Regions from separate parts of the Amycolatopsis sp. NBC_01307 genome, predicted to be linked through region 2. Evidence: riboswitches for the same ligand, from Rfam matches in the RefSeq annotation. Region 2 holds a riboswitch; the other holds the start of a gene.
What was found. A riboswitch is a leader RNA that binds a small molecule or an ion and turns the genes downstream of it on or off. The one in region 2 is predicted to bind glycine.
Positions count from the first base shown of each region.

Region 1: it holds a riboswitch for glycine, as region 2 does, so the genes downstream of both, gcvP (aminomethyl-transferring glycine dehydrogenase) here and gcvP (aminomethyl-transferring glycine dehydrogenase) in region 2, are expected to answer to the same signal.

Region 1 covers NZ_CP108403.1:10,717,273-10,724,821, reverse strand. The annotation lists gene gcvP (aminomethyl-transferring glycine dehydrogenase) at 1-1,658, opposite strand, end outside; glycine riboswitch at 1,799-1,892, opposite strand; gene OG439_RS48435 (helix-turn-helix domain-containing protein) at 2,014-3,315, opposite strand; gene OG439_RS48430 (hypothetical protein) at 3,388-3,618, shown strand; gene OG439_RS48425 (3-oxoacyl-ACP reductase) at 3,615-4,382, opposite strand; gene OG439_RS48420 (aldehyde dehydrogenase family protein) at 4,382-5,746, opposite strand; gene OG439_RS48415 (gamma-glutamyl-gamma-aminobutyrate hydrolase family protein) at 5,743-6,456, opposite strand; gene OG439_RS48410 (glutamine synthetase family protein) at 6,437-7,549, opposite strand, start outside.
Region 2 covers NZ_CP108403.1:3,355,554-3,363,102, reverse strand. The annotation lists gene gcvH (glycine cleavage system protein GcvH) at 32-418, shown strand; gene garA (glycogen accumulation regulator GarA) at 569-1,039, shown strand; gene ftsR (transcriptional regulator FtsR) at 1,036-1,782, shown strand; gene OG439_RS13900 (bifunctional nuclease family protein) at 1,999-2,472, shown strand; gene OG439_RS13895 (MerR family transcriptional regulator) at 2,523-2,924, shown strand; gene trxA (thioredoxin) at 2,937-3,329, shown strand; gene OG439_RS13885 (TetR/AcrR family transcriptional regulator) at 3,281-3,913, opposite strand; gene OG439_RS13880 (MerR family transcriptional regulator) at 4,192-4,770, shown strand; glycine riboswitch at 4,813-4,912, shown strand; gene gcvP (aminomethyl-transferring glycine dehydrogenase) at 5,160-7,549, shown strand, end outside.

The DNA of each region.
Region 1 (7,549 bases), 3.7 Mb from region 2:
TTCGGCTGCAGCGACACCTGGTCGTAGCCGGTGACCTCGGCCAGCCACTCGGCCAGCTGCGCGACGAGGACGTGGTAGCCCTCGGCGTCCTCGGCCGGCGCGAACGGGTGGATGCCGGCGAACTCGCGCCAGCTGATCGGCTCCATCTCGGTGGTGGCGTTGAGCTTCATCGTGCAGGAGCCGAGCGGGATCATGCCGCGGTCGAGCGCGTAGTCCTGGTCGGACAGCCGGCGCAGGTAGCGCAGCATCGCCGTCTCGGAGCGGTGGCTGCCGAAGACCTCGTGGCCCATGAAGCCGCTCTCGCGGGCGAGGCCGTTCGGCAGCGCGACGCCGTCCCGCGCGTCCTCTTCGACGCCGAAGGCCTTGAGGACCTTGGCGGTGATCGCGGGGGTGCTGACCTCGTCGAAGGCGACGCGGACGTGGTCGGCGTCGACGTGGCCGAGGTTGACGCCGGCCGCGCGGGCGGCGACGTGGACGTCGGCCGCCTGACCCGGGACGTGCGCGACGACGGTGTCGAAGAAGGACTCGTGCACGACCTCGACGCCGGTCTTGCGCAGCGCGTCGGCGAAGCCCGCGGCCAGGCCGTGGACGCGCTGGGCGATCCGCTTGAGGCCGTCCGGGCCGTGGTAGACCGCGTACATCGCGGCCAGCACGGCCGGGAGGACCTGCGCGGTGCAGATGTTGGACGTCGCCTTCTCGCGGCGGATGTGCTGCTCACGCGTCTGCAGCGCGAGGCGGTAGGCCGGGTTGCCGTCGGCGTCGACCGAGACGCCGACCAGGCGCCCGGGCAGCGAGCGCTCGAGCCCGGCGCGGACCGACATGAACCCGGCGTGCGGGCCGCCGTAGCCGAGCGGGACGCCGAAGCGCTGCGTCGACCCGGCGGCGACGTCGGCGCCGAACTCGCCGGGCGAGGTGATGAGCGTCAGCGAGAGGAGGTCGGCGGCGACGGTGAACAGCGCGCCCGCGGCCTTCGCCGACTCGGAGATCGCGTGGTAGAAACCGCGGCCGCGCAGCACGCCGGACGCGCCGGGGTACTGGACGACGACGCCGAAGAAGTCCTCGGGCAGCCCGGTGAGCAGGTCGCGGACCTCGACCTCGATGCCCAGCGCCTCGACGCGGGTCCGCACGACGGCGATGGTCTGCGGCAGGCACTCGGCGTCGAGGACGACCTTGTTCGACTTCGACTTGGACGCGCGGCGCATCAGCGTGACGGCCTCGGCGACGGCGGTCGACTCGTCGAGCAGGGACGCGTTCGCGGTGGCCAGCCCGGTCAGGTCGGCGACCATCGTCTGGAAGTTGAGCAGCGCTTCGAGGCGGCCCTGCGAGATTTCCGGCTGGTACGGCGTGTAGGCCGTGTACCAGGCGGGGTTCTCGAGGACGTTGCGCCGGATCACGCCGGGGGTGACGGTGTCGGAGTAGCCGAGCCCGATCATCTGCGTCATCGGCCGGTTACGCGCGGCGAGCGCGCGCAGCTCCGCGGTGGCGTCCTCTTCGGACGCGGCGGGCGGCAGGACCAGGTCGCGAGTGACGCGGATCGCACTCGGCACGGCCGTTTCGAGCAGCGCGTCGAGGGATCCGTAGCCGCACTCGGCGAGCATCTTGGCGCGTTCGGCCTCGGAGGGGCCGATGTGGCGGGCGTCGAACTGCGTAGAGGTGATCGGGAGCTCCTCGGGCCGGGCACCGGACACAACGGTGCGCTGGGAACTCCCCCTCTGTCATGGCACCTGAGAGTTTCACCGTGTCAGACACGGCTTTCACCTTGGGTGAGGCGCGGGTGCGCCTGCTTTCCAGAGTGGCCTCGCACGAAGCGGTAGCAGGTACCTGAGAGATTCCGGGGAGTTTGCTCCTTCGGTGCCCCACTGACTTCGTGAGGGCTCTCCCGCCTCGGCTCGACGGCCCGATCTGCAGTTATGGCGGCTACCGTACCTGCCGGGTTCAACCCCCGTCTACTTCACCCGGCCAACACCACACCGGCCCTCGAGCCCGCCTCGACCGCCCCTGGCCCGAACGGGATCAGCGGCCGGCGACCCGGCGGGTGACCGCGCTAGCCAGCGCCGGTGGGCGGCGGACCCGGCCCGAGGGCAGCACCAGCCGTTTCAACGGCCCGCCCAGCGGGACCGGTGGTAGGCCCGCGCCCAGCAGGACGTGCTCCACCACCTGCTCCGCGAGCCACGCCACCGAGTCGTTGAGCCGGTCCAGGGACGGCCGGTCGCCGTCGAAGACGTCCGTGTCGTCCAGGACCACCTCGAAGTACTCCCCCGGCAGCCGGGCGACCACCGCGTCGACGGCCGTCTCGATCGCGCGGGCGCCTTCCGCCGGGTCGGCGAACCCCGCCTCGAGCAGCGGCTCGCGGTAGATCCGGGCGGCGCGGGCGCGCATCCGCGGGCCGTAGCGGACCACGACCGGGAGCCGTCCGGTCAGGTCCGGCACCTCGAGGCCGTGCAGCAGCATGATCGGCGGCACCGCGTGCACCAGCCGCGGCGCCGGCTCGGCCAGCTCGCGCGCGGTGATCCGGAGCCGGCCGGCCATCGCGTCCGGGAGGCCGAAGTAGCGGAAGTCGACGTTGCCGAACCCGAGGCCGTCCGCGACCAGCGACGCGAGCAGCTCGCCGTAACCCCAGATCGGCGACAGCACCACGACCGGCGGCGCCGTCACGAACGGCGGCGACGGTGACGGCGGGCGGGACGCCTCCTGCTCGGGCACCTGGATCACCAGCCGCGGCGGGTCGTCCCAGTCGTGCGGCTCGGCGACCCGCCAGTACAGCCCGAGCGGCTGCCAGAGCCCGCCGAGGATCTCGCGTTCGATGATCCGGCGCGCTTCGGCGTCGGAATGCGGGAAGTCGCGGGGCGGCACGATCCCGACGTAGTGGTGGTAGGTGACGCGGATCTCGTCGCCGCGGGTGGCCGAGCGAATCCGCATCTCCCAGTCGATCGGCGACGCGGCGATCGCGTTCGCCACCTGCGTGCCGGGCGAGGAGTAGACGAGCGCGGTGGCCTGCCGCAGGAAGTCCCCGGCCCGCTCGATGCCTTCCCGCAGCGACTTCGCGGCCTGCGCGACGTGCACCGGCGTGGCCAGCGACTCGGGCAGCACACCGGCGACGCGGAGCAGCTCGGCCTCGCCGAGCCCGGTGACCTCGGCGAGCTGCGCCCAGTGGTCGAAGACGGTCACCTTCGGCGCGTGCCGGTGCTCGACCCAGCTGCGCAGGGTGGACGTCGGCACGCCGATCCGCCGCGCGGCCTCGTCGAAGGAGAGCCCCCGCGCCCGGATCCCGGCCCGGACCGCTTCCGCCCACTCGTCGGCGCGCCAGTGCGTCACCTCACAAAGCTAACGAAACCCGCTAGCTTTGCGCAGGGACAAACCGCCCGCACCACGTCGACGCTGGTGAGCATGACCACCACCGTCCTCGCCCTGACCCTGATCGTCGGCGTGCTCACCTTCGCCGCCGGGGCGTTCCTCGCCGCCGAAACCGCGGTCCGCGTGCTTCGCCGCCGGGAAGCGCGAGTCGCCGCCGAGCGGAAGTCGCTCAACGCCGCGTGGAAGTACCTGCGGGAGGTGTACGGCCTCAAGAAGGCGTGGTTCCCCGGCGAGAAACCCGCCGGGAACCGCAAGCGCCGTTAGATCGGGGTGACGTACGCGCCGGAGATGCCGCCGTCCACCAGGAACTGCGACGCCGTGATGAAGCTGGCGTCGTCGCTGGCCAGGAACGCGACGGCCGCCGCGATCTCGTCGGGCTCGGCGAACCGGCCGACCGGGACGTGGACCAGGCGCCGCGCCGCGCGTTCCGGGTCCTTCGCGAACAGCTCCTTGAGCAGCGGCGTGTTCACCGGCCCCGGGCACAGCGCGTTGACGCGGATGTTCTCCCGCGCGAACTGCACGCCGAGCTCGCGGCTCATGGCGAGCACGCCGCCCTTCGACGCGGTGTAGGAGATCTGCGACGTCGCCGCGCCCATCACCGCCACGAACGACGCCGTGTTGACGATCGAGCCCTTGCCCTGGCGCTGCATGTAGGGCAGGACCGCCTTGCAGCACAGGTAGACCGACGTCAGGTTGACGCGCTGGACCCGCTCCCAGGCCTCGATCCCGGTGGTCAGGATCGAGTCGTCCTCGGGCGGCGAGATACCGGCGTTGTTGAACGCGACGTCGATCGAGCCGAACTGCTCGGCCGTGGTCCGGTAGAGGGCTTCCACCTGCTCGGCGTCGGTGACGTCGGCCTGCACGAACAGGCCGTCGACCTCGTCGGCGGCGGCTTTGCCGGATTCCGGCGTCAGGTCGGCGATGACGACCTTCGCGCCTTCGCTCGCCAGACGGCGGGCCGAGGCGAGGCCGATGCCGCTCGCGCCGCCCGTGATCACCGCGACGCGGCCTTCGAAACGCTGGACCATTACTCCTCCGTGCTGATGAAAACGTTCTTGGTCTCGGCGAACGCCGTCGGGGCGTCGGGGCCCAGCTCGCGGCCGAGGCCGGACTGCTTGAAGCCGCCGAAGGGCGTCCAGTAGCGCACCGACGAGTGCGAGTTGACCGACAGGTTGCCGGCCTCGACGGCGCGCGCCACGCGGAACGCGCGGCCGGTGTCGCGGGTCCAGATCGAGCCGGACAGGCCGTACTCGGTGGTGTTGGCCTGCCGCACCGCGTCCGCTTCGTCGGTGAACGGCACGACGGCCACGACCGGGCCGAAGACCTCGTCGGCCGCGGCCGGGTGCCGCAGGTCCGGCGGGGTCAGGACGGTCGGCGGGAACCAGAAGCCGGGCCCGGCCGGCGCGGTGCCGCGGAACGCGACGGGCGCGTCGTCCGGCACGTACGAGGCGACCTTCTCCCGGTGCGCGGCGGAGATCAGCGGCCCCATCTCGGTGTTCTCTTCGGCGGGATCGCCGACGACGACGCCGTGGACGGCGGGTTCCAGCAGCTCCATGAACCGGTCGTAGACGCTGGCCTGCACCAGGATCAGGGACCGGGCGCAGCAGTCCTGGCCGGCGTTGTCGAAGACGCCGTAGGGCGCGGTCGCCGCGGCTTTCTCCAGGTCGGCGTCGGCGAAGACGACGTTCGCGTTCTTGCCGCCCAGCTCCAGCGTCACGCGCTTCACCCGCGCCGCGCAGCCGGCCATGATCTGCTTGCCGACCTCGGTGGAGCCGGTGAAGACCACCTTGCGCACCGCCGGGTGGTCGACGAACCGTTGTCCGACAACGGACCCCTTGCCGGGCAGCACCTGGAAGACGTCTTCCGGGATGCCGGCCTCGCGCGCCAGCTCGCCGAGCCGGATCGCGGTGAGCGGGGTCAGTTCGGCGGGCTTGAGCACGACGGTGTTGCCGGCGGCGAGCGCGGGCGCGAACCCCCAGCCGGCGATCGGCATCGGGAAGTTCCACGGCACGATCACGCCGACGACGCCGAGCGGCTCGTGGAAGGTGACGTTGACCCCGCCCGGCACCGGGATCTGCTGCCCGATCAGGCGTTCCGGCGCGGCGGAGTAGTAGTTGAGCACGTCGCGGACGTTGCCCGCCTCCCAGCGCGCGTTGCCGATGGTGTGCCCGGAGTTCTCGACCTCCAGCCGCGCGAGGTGCTCGATGTCCGCCTCGACGGCGTCGGCGAAGCGGCGCAGCAGCCGCGCGCGGTCGCCGGGGGCGACGTCGCGCCAGACCGGGAACGCCGCCTGGGCGCGGACGATCGCCGCGTCGGTCTCGTCGGCGCTGGTCAGCGCGACCGACCGCACCACCTGCTCGGTGGCGGGGTTGATCACCTCGAAGCTGGTCATGCCCTCTCCTTGCTCGCCGCGACCAGGGCCTGGAACAGCCGGACGTCGTCGGTGTGCTGCTCGGGGTGCCACTGGACGCCGAGCAGGAAGTCCTCACCCGGCGCTTCGGCGGCTTCGATGGTGCCGTCGGCGGACCAGCCGACCGGGTCGAGGCCGTCACCGAGCCGGTCGATCGCCTGGTGGTGGTAGCACAGGGTCTTGGTCTCCGGCCCCAGGATCCGCGCGGCGCGGCTGCCGTCGGCCAGCGTGACGACGCCCTGGCCGAACGTCGCCGGCGCGGGCTGGTGCTCGGTGGACTCCCGCGCCTCGGGCAGGTGCTGGACCAGGGTGCCGCCGAGGGCGACGCTGATCACCTGCAGGCCACGGCACACGCCGAGCACAGGCTTCCGCGCCTTCCTGGCCGCGTCGAACAGGCCGAACTCGAACGCGTCGCGCTGCGGGCGGACGTAGGTCTTGGGGTGCTGCTCCTGGCCGTAGCGCTGCGGCTCGACGTCGGCGCCGCCGGTCAGCACCAGGCCGTCCACTGTGGACATCAGCCGATCGTACGCGTCACTCATCGGTGGCAGCAGCACCGGGATGCCGCCCGCCGCGACGACGCACTCGACGTAGACGCGGTGCAGCAGCGCGACTTCCGTGTCCCACACGAGGAACTTCGCGGGCTCGAGGTAAGTGGTCAGCCCGATGATGGGCTTAGAGGCGCTCGAAGCCACGAACCCGCTCCCAGTCGGTGACGGCGGCGTTGTACGCGTCCACCTCGATCTTCGCCGCGTTCAGGTAGTGCTCGACGACGTCCTCGCCGAAGGCCGCGCGGGCCAGCTCGCTGCCCGCGAGCGCGGCGGCGGCTTCGGGCAGGGTGGTCGGCACCGTGTCGCGGCCGGAGTTGTAGGCGTTGCCGGTGAAGGGTTCTTCCAGCTCCAGCTCGTTCTCGATGCCGTGCAGACCCGCGGCGATCAGCGCGGCGACGGCGAGGTACGGGTTGACGTCCCCGCCCGGCACGCGGTTCTCGACGCGCAGCGACTCGCCGTGCCCGACGACGCGCAGCGCGCAGGTGCGGTTGTCGGTGCCCCAGGCGATGGCCGTCGGCGCGAAGCTGCCGGGCACGAACCGCTTGTAGGAGTTGATGTTCGGCGCGAGGAAGTAGGTCAGCTCGTGCAGCGCGGCCAGCTGGCCGGCGAGGAAGTGCTCCATCAGCTTCGAGAAGCCGTGCTCACGGTCCCCGGCGAGCACCGCGCCGCCTTCGGTGGCGCGCAGGCTGATGTGGATGTGGCAGGAGTTGCCCTCACGCTCGTTGTACTTCGCCATGAAGGTGAGGCTCTTGCCCTCCTGCGCGGCGATCTCCTTGGCGCCGTTCTTGTAGACGCTGTGGTTGTCGCAGGTGGCGAGCGCGTCGGTGAAGCGGAAGGCGATCTCCTGCTGGCCGGGGTTGCACTCGCCCTTGGCGGACTCGGGGTAGAGCCCGGCGCCGGCCATGTCGTTGCGGATGCGGCGCAGCAGCGGCTCGAGGCGCGCGGTGCCGAGCATCGAGTAGTCGACGTTGTACTGGTTGGCCGGCTTGAGGCCGTGGTAACGCTTGTCCCAGGCGGCTTCGTAGGTGTCGTCGAAGACGATGAACTCGAGCTCAGTCCCGACGAAGGCGCCGAGCCCGCGCTCGGCGAGCCGCTCGAGCTGGCGGCGCAGGATCTGGCGCGGCGACACCGACACGGGCCCGCCCTGCACGCGCTCGACGTCGGCCAGCACCAGCGCGGTGCCCTCCTGCCACGGCACCAGCCGCAGGGTTTCGAAGTCGGGCCGCAGCACGAAGTC
Region 2 (7,549 bases):
TCGCCAGTGAGGGCATGAAAGGGGACCGGCGGTGTCCGTTCCTGAAGAGCTTCGCTACACCGAGGAACACGAGTGGGTCGCGACCCGCGGCGAGGACACCCTCGTCCGGATCGGCATCACCGAGTACGCGCAGGACCAGCTCGGCGACGTCGTGTTCGTCGACCTGCCCGAGGCCGGCCGCCACGTCGGCGCGGGCGACGTCTTCGGCGAGGTCGAGTCGACCAAGAGCGTCTCGGAGCTGTTCGCGCCGGTCGACGGCGAGATCGTCGCCGTCAACAACGCCGTCGCCGACTCGCCCGAGCTGATCAACAGCGACCCCTACGGCGAGGGCTGGCTGATCGAGATCCGGCTCGAGGACCCGTCGGCGCTCGAGGCGCTGCTCGAAGCCGAGGCGTACGGCGCTTTGATCAAGGGCTGAAACCCCGTCCGACCTCGGAATCCGGCCGATGGGAGCGATCTGCTCACGGTTCGCCGGTACCGGGGCCCGGAGAAGCGATCAGGCACGGTACGTTGGCAGCTACACGTTCTTGAAGTACTGGTAACACAGCATGTGTGGAGGAGAGCTCAGGTGAGCACGAACGACGGGCCGGGCGGCGTTCCCCCGGAGCAGTCTCCGGAGCGGACCTCTGTCTTCCGGGCCGACTTCCTGGCCGAAGCCGAAGGCCACGAGCCCGCCCCGGCCGCCGAAGCCCCGGTCCAGGGCGTCGACGCCCTGCCCGCGGGTTCGGCGCTACTGGTCGTGAAGCGGGGCCCGAACGCGGGCTCGCGCTTCCTGCTCGACCGCGACACCACCAGCGCCGGGCGTCACCCGGACAGCGACATCTTCCTGGACGACGTCACGGTCTCGCGGCGGCACGCCGAGTTCCGCCGTGAGGGCGGGGAGTTCGTCGTCATCGACGTCGGCAGCCTCAACGGCACCTACGTCAACCGCGAGCCGGTCGACCAGGCCGTTCTCGCCGGCGGCGACGAGGTCCAGATCGGGAAGTTCCGCCTGGTCTTCCTGACCGGCCCGGGGCACGGGGGCCAGGGGGCGCAGTGACGGCGGCCGGGCGGCCACAACGGGACGGGTTGAGCATCGGGGCGGTTCTGGCGCAGCTGCGCCACGACTTCCCCGACGTCACCATCTCCAAGATCCGGTTCCTCGAGGCGGAAGGCCTGGTCCAACCGGGCCGGACACCCTCGGGTTACCGGCAGTTCGCCGCGGCGGACGTGGAGCGGCTCAAGTTCGTCCTGGCCGCCCAGCGGGATCACTACCTCCCGTTGAAGGTCATCAAGGAGCAGCTGGACGCGGCGGACTCGGGTGCCGAGCCCGCCGCGGCCATGCCGCGCCCACCACGGCGTCTGGTGCCGATCGACGGGGTCGCCGACAACGTGGGCCTGCCGGTGGCGGACGACTTCGCCGCCGGCCGGGAGCTGCGCCTGACCCAGGAGGAGCTCCTGGAACAGGCCGGCATCGACGCGGCGGAGCTGGCCGAGCTGCAGCAGTACGGCCTGGTCCGGTCCGGTCCCGCGGGGTTCTTCGACCCGGACGCGGTGCTGGTCGCGCGCACGGTGAAGGCGATGACCGAATTCGGTATCGAGCCGAGACACCTGCGTGCCTTCCGCGCCGCGGCCGACCGCGAGGTCGGCCTGCTGGAGCAGATCGTGACCCCGGTGTACCGGCATCGTGACCCGGAGGCCAAAGCACGGGCCGACGAGGTGGTGCGAGAGCTCGCGGCACTGTCGGTGACCCTGCACACGCTCCTCGTGAAGGCCGGAATCCGTGGCGCCACGGGTTGTTGAGGCGTAACGGGACGGTGAGATCCTCTTTGCGGTCCCATGTCAATGACTGAATGTTCGGCACCTCATGCCGTACCGTGAGAACAACGGTTTGCGGTAGGCGAGCCGAGAGTGTCCGACAGCGAGCACAGCGCACGGATGACGGGTAGCGTCGGTAGTGAACGGCGCGAGGCGGTTCCAGCGCTGAAGCCCGTGTGCACGAGAGGGAGGCGAAGCCCGATGAGCGAAATGCGCGTCGTCGGTGTGCGGGTCGAGCTGCCCGCGAATCAGCCGATCTTGTTGCTGCGGGAGACCGAGGGCGAACGGTACCTGCCGATCTGGATCGGCTCGGTCGAAGCGACCGCCATCGCGTTGGAGCAGCAAGGGGTCCGTCCCGCCCGCCCGCTCACCCATGACCTGCTCAAAGAGGTCATCGGGGCGTTGGGCCGCGAGCTGGAGCAGGTCGTGATCACCGACCTCAAGGAAGGCACGTTCTTCGCCGAGCTCGTGTTCGACGGAGACATCCGGGTGTCCGCCCGGCCGAGCGACTCGGTCGCGCTGGCCCTGCGGATCGGCGTCCCCATCCACGCCGTGGACGCGGTGCTGGAAGAGGCCGGCCTGATCATCCCGGACGAGCAGGAGGACGAGGTCGAGAAGTTCCGCGAGTTCCTCGACTCGGTCTCCCCGGAAGACTTCCGCGGCGCCGATACATAACGGATGCCGCGGCTTGCCTTGACGCCGACGTCAACGTCTACCGTCGGGGCATGCGGATCGGAGAGCTGGCCAAGCGCACGGGTACCACTACCCGTGCGCTTCGCTTTTACGAGGACCAGGGCCTCCTCGCGGCCCGTCGCGCGGCCAACGGCTACCGCGAGTACGACGAGGACGACCTCCAGCTGGTCACGGAGATCCTGAAGCTGCAGACCGTCGGCCTGTCCCTCGACGAGACCCGGCCGTTCGTCGACTGCCTGCGCAGCGGCCACGAGACCGGCGACGCCTGCCCGAGCTCGATCGAGATGTACCGGCGCAAGCTCGCGGAGGCCGACGCCGTCCTCGCCCGCCTCGGCGCGATCCGCGCCGACCTCGCCGGGAAGCTCGCCGACGCGCTGGCCAGGCAGGACCCCGCCTGCGCCCCCGATCCGTGCGTCGTCCCCGAACGTCTCTGAAGGAGCTCAGTCATGTCCGAAATCCCCGAAATCCCCGAAATCGCCGAAGTCACGGATGCGACGTTCGCCGCCGAGGTGCTCGGCGGTGACGTCCCGGTGCTGGTCGAGTTCTGGGCCACCTGGTGCCCGCCGTGCCGGATGATCGCGCCGGTGCTGGCCGCGCTGGCCCGCGAGCGCGCCGGCAAGTTGTCGGTGTGCAAGATCAACTCCGACGAGAACCCGGAGACGACCCGGGCGTACCAGGTCATGTCGCTGCCGACGATGATCCTGTTCCGCGCCGGCGAGCCCGTCCTGACCGTCGTGGGCGCGCAGCCCAAGGCCCGGCTCGAAGAGCGCCTCGACCGGGCCCTCGCGGATCAGGGAGCGGTGGCCCTGACGAACGTGTCCGCGACCTCGCGGCCGTAGAGCTCCAGGTCCAGCGCGGGGTCGGCCGCGTAGGCCGCCGCCACGCCGTCGATCGCCTGGGCGATCGACATCGCCATCACCTCGGGCGTGAACGCGCCGAACGTGCCCTCGGCCTGGCCCTGCTTGAGCTGGCGGGCCAGGCCGTGCACCCGCAGGTCGTCGACCAGGACCTTCGTCATCACCCAGCCCTCGGCGTCGTCGGTGTTGGCGGCCATCTCCGTCAGCACCCGCACGCAGTCCGGGTAGGCCCGCAGGAACGCGATCGACGTCTCGATGTGCGCCCGCAGGTAGCCGGCGCGGTCGGCCGGGTCCAGATCGCCGCCGGTGCGCTCCTTGAGGAACTCGTTCTTCGTCTCGACGACCGTGCTGAGCACCGCCTGCATCAGCCCGGCCTTGTTGGTGAAGTGGTAGGAGATCATCCGGGTGCTGCTCAGCCCGGCGCGTTCGCGGATCTTGGCGAACGTGGCCTTGCGGTAGCCGAGGTCGTTGATGACGCCGATCGTCGCGCCGAGGATCTGCGCGCGGCGGGCGGCCTCGGTCACGCTGAGGCCCATCTCGGCCATGAGTTCGGTCTTTACTTGCATGAGTAAAAATTAACACGGCTGAGTAAAAGTGTCCAGGAGGTTTGAACCACTGCCTCCCGGGTACGGCGAACGGCTCAAACGCTCATCCGACCGTTGAGGCTTGCCGCGCGTCGCGTTGACCGGCCTTGCCTGGGCGCTTACCGTCGGAGGAGGTAAATCGCCACGATGTGATTCACGGTCTGGGGCCGGATCGTGGCGGTTGATCTCCGGTGGGTCCCGCTCTGGGTCCTGTCCGGCTGTCATTCGCCGGCCGCCTGGTCGGGCGAGGGGAGGCTTGCGTGGTCGAGGCTGGTTCCGAGAAGCAGCCTGTTCGGTTCGCGGCTGGCGAGCAGGGTGAACTGTTCCCCGATGACTCGCTGCCCGACGAGCTCGTCGGCTACCGGGGTCCGGCCGCGTGCCAGATCGCCGGGATCACCTACCGTCAGCTCGACTACTGGGCTCGCACGAAACTGATCGCGCCCAGCATCCGCACCGCGCACGGCTCCGGCTCCCAGCGGCTGTACTCGTTCAAGGACATCCTGGTCCTGAAGGTGGTCAAGCGGCTGCTGGACACCGGGGTCTCGCTGCAGAACATCCGGGTCGCGGTCGACCACCTGTCCGTCCGCGGGGTCCGTGACCTCGCCAAGGTCACACTGTTCTCCGACGGCACCACGGTCTACGAATGCACCTCGCCGGAGGAGATCGTCGATCTGCTCCAGGGCGGCCAGGGCGTGTTCGGCATCGCGGTCAGCGGCGCGATGCAGGAAATCAGCGGCACCATCCACGAGTTCCCGGCCGAACGCGCCGACGGCGGCATCGTCGAAGCGCACGAGCCGGACGAGCTGACCCAACGCCGCAACGCCCGCCGTACCGGGTGATCATCTCCGCGGCGGCGGGAGTAAAGTGATCCACGCAGTCGACGAAACCGCGCGGGAGAGTCCGGACCACAACCTCGAGTCCGGCGCCGAAGGAGCAAGTCCTCCCCGGAACCTCTCAGGCACCCTGGACCGCGCGGTCTAGACGCCTCTGGAAAGCGGGTCGTCAGGACACAACCTGATGGCCCCGCCGACGGTGCAAGCCCGGCTCAACCTCGGGCGAAACTCTCAGGCGCCCCTTCGGGGGTACGGACAGAGTGGGGAGGGTACGGCTTCGGGCTCGCAGGCTCGCCCGTCGCCTACCTGGTGTTTTGTGGGGGCAACCCCCACACCCCGCCCGGCGGGCTCCGCCCCCGGACCCCCGGCCGTGGTCGCGTTCGCAGGAGGCCATCGTGCAGCCGTCACTCGCCTCCCTGGAACAGGGCTTTCCCTTCGCCGACCGGCACATCGGGCCCGGTCCGGCGGAACTCCGCACGATCCTCGACGTCATCGGCGTCGCCTCCCTCGACGAACTCGCCGAGCGGGCCGTGCCCGGGTCGCTGCGCGCGTCCGCCGCGCCCCTCGACCTGCCGCCGGCCGCCACCGAAGCCCAGGTGCTCGCCGAACTGCGGGCGCTGGCCGCGCGGAACCGGCCGATGGCCCAGATGATCGGCCTCGGTTACCACGACACCGTGACCCCGTCGGTGATCCGCCGCAACGTCCTCGAGAACCCGGCCTGGTACACCGCGTACACGCCCTACCAGCCGGAAATCTCGCAGGGACGGCTCGAAGCGCTCCTCAACTTCCAGACCATGGTCGCCGACCTGACCGGCCTGCCCGTCGCGAACGCGTCCCTGCTCGACGAGGCCACCGCGGCCGCCGAAGCGATGACGCTCGTGCGCCGCGCCGGCAAGTCGGCGTCCAACCGGTTCGTCGTCGACGAGGACACCCTGCCCCAGACCCTCGCCGTGCTGCGGACTCGCGCGGAACCGCTGGGCATCGAGCTGGTCGTCGAAGACCTGTCCCAGGGGCTCACCGGGCTCGGCCTCGGCGGCGACTTCTTCGGCGTCCTGCTGTCCTGCCCGGGCGCGTCCGGCGCCGTCCGCGAGTTCGACTTCACCATCGCCGACGCCAAGAAGCACGGCGCGGCGGTGATCGTCGCCGCGGACCCCCTGTCCCTGACGCTGCTGCGGCCGCCCGGTGAGCTCGGCGCCGACGTCGCCATCGGCTCGACCCAGCGGTTCGGCGTCCCGATGGGCTTCGGCGGCCCGCACGCGGCTTACCTGGCGGTCCGCCAAGGCTTGGAGCGGCAGTTGCCCGGCCGGCTGGTCGGTGTCTCGAAGGACGAAGACGGCGCCCCGGCGTACCGGCTGGCACTGCAGACCCGGGAACAGCACATCCGCCGCGAGAAGGCGACGTCGAACATCTGCACCGCGCAGGTCCTGCTCGCCGTGATGGCCTCGATGTACGCGGTCCACCACGGCCCCGACGGCCTGCGCGCGATCGCGCTGCGCGCCCACCGGATGGCGACCGTGCTCGCGGCCGGCCTCTGCGAGGGCGGCGTCGAGGTCGTGCACGGCGAGTTCTTCGACACCGTCACCGCGGCGGTGCCGGGCCGCGCGGCCGCGGTCGTCGCGGCGGCTCGCGACCTCGGTGTGAACCTGCGGCGGATCGACGACGACCACGTCGGCGTCGCCTGCGACGAGACGACCACCCGCGAGCGGCTCTCGTTGGTGTGGAAGGCCTTCGGCGTCGCGGTGTCCGATGTGGACGGCCTGGACGAGGACACGGCGGACGCGCTCCCGGCGCCGCTGCGGCGCACGAGCGGATTCCTCACCCACCCGGTGTTCCACGCCCACCGCTCCGAAACCGCGTTGCTGCGCTACCTGCGGGAGCTGTCGGACAAGGACGTCGCGCTCGACCGCAGCATGATCCCGCTCGGCTCCTGCACGATGAAGCTCAACGCCGCGGCGGAGATGGAGCCCGTCACCTGGCCGGAGTTCGCCGGGCTGCACCCGTTCGCCCCGGCCGAGGACGCGGCCGGCCTGCTGTCGGTGATCGCGGACCTCGAGGCCTGGCTGGCCCGGATCACCGGCTACGACGCGGTTTCCCTGCAGCCCAACGCCGGCAGCCAGGGCGAGTTCGCCGGGCTGCTGGCCATCCGCGCCCACCACCGCTCGCGCGGCGAGGGCGAGCGCGACGTCTGCCTGATCCCGGCCAGCGCGCACGGCACCAACGCCGCCAGCGCCGTGATGGCGGGCATGCGGGTGGTCGTCGTCCGGTGCGACGACGGCGGCGACATCGACCTCGCGCACCTGCGGTCCACAGTGGACGAGCACCGGGCCGATCTCGCGGCCATCATGATCACCTACCCGTCGACGCACGGGGTCTACGAGGACACCGTCGGCGAGGTCTGCGCGCTGGTGCACGACGCGGGCGGCCAGGTGTACGTCGACGGCGCCAACCTCAACGCGCTCATCGGCGTGGCGCAGTACGGCCGGTTCGGCGCCGACGTCTCGCACCTCAATCTGCACAAGACGTTCTGCGTCCCGCACGGCGGTGGCGGGCCGGGGGTCGGCCCGATCGGCGTCCGCGCGCACCTCGCGCCTTTCCTGCCGAACCACCCGCTGCAGCCCGCGGCCGGCCCGGCGACCGGCGTCGGCCCGGTCAGCGCGGCGCCGTGGGGCAGCGCGTCGATCCTGCCGATCTCGTGGGCCTACGTCCGGACGATGGGCGCCGGAGGCTTGCGCCGGGCGACGCTGGTGGCCGTGGCGAACGCCAACTACGTCGCGCGGCGGCTCGG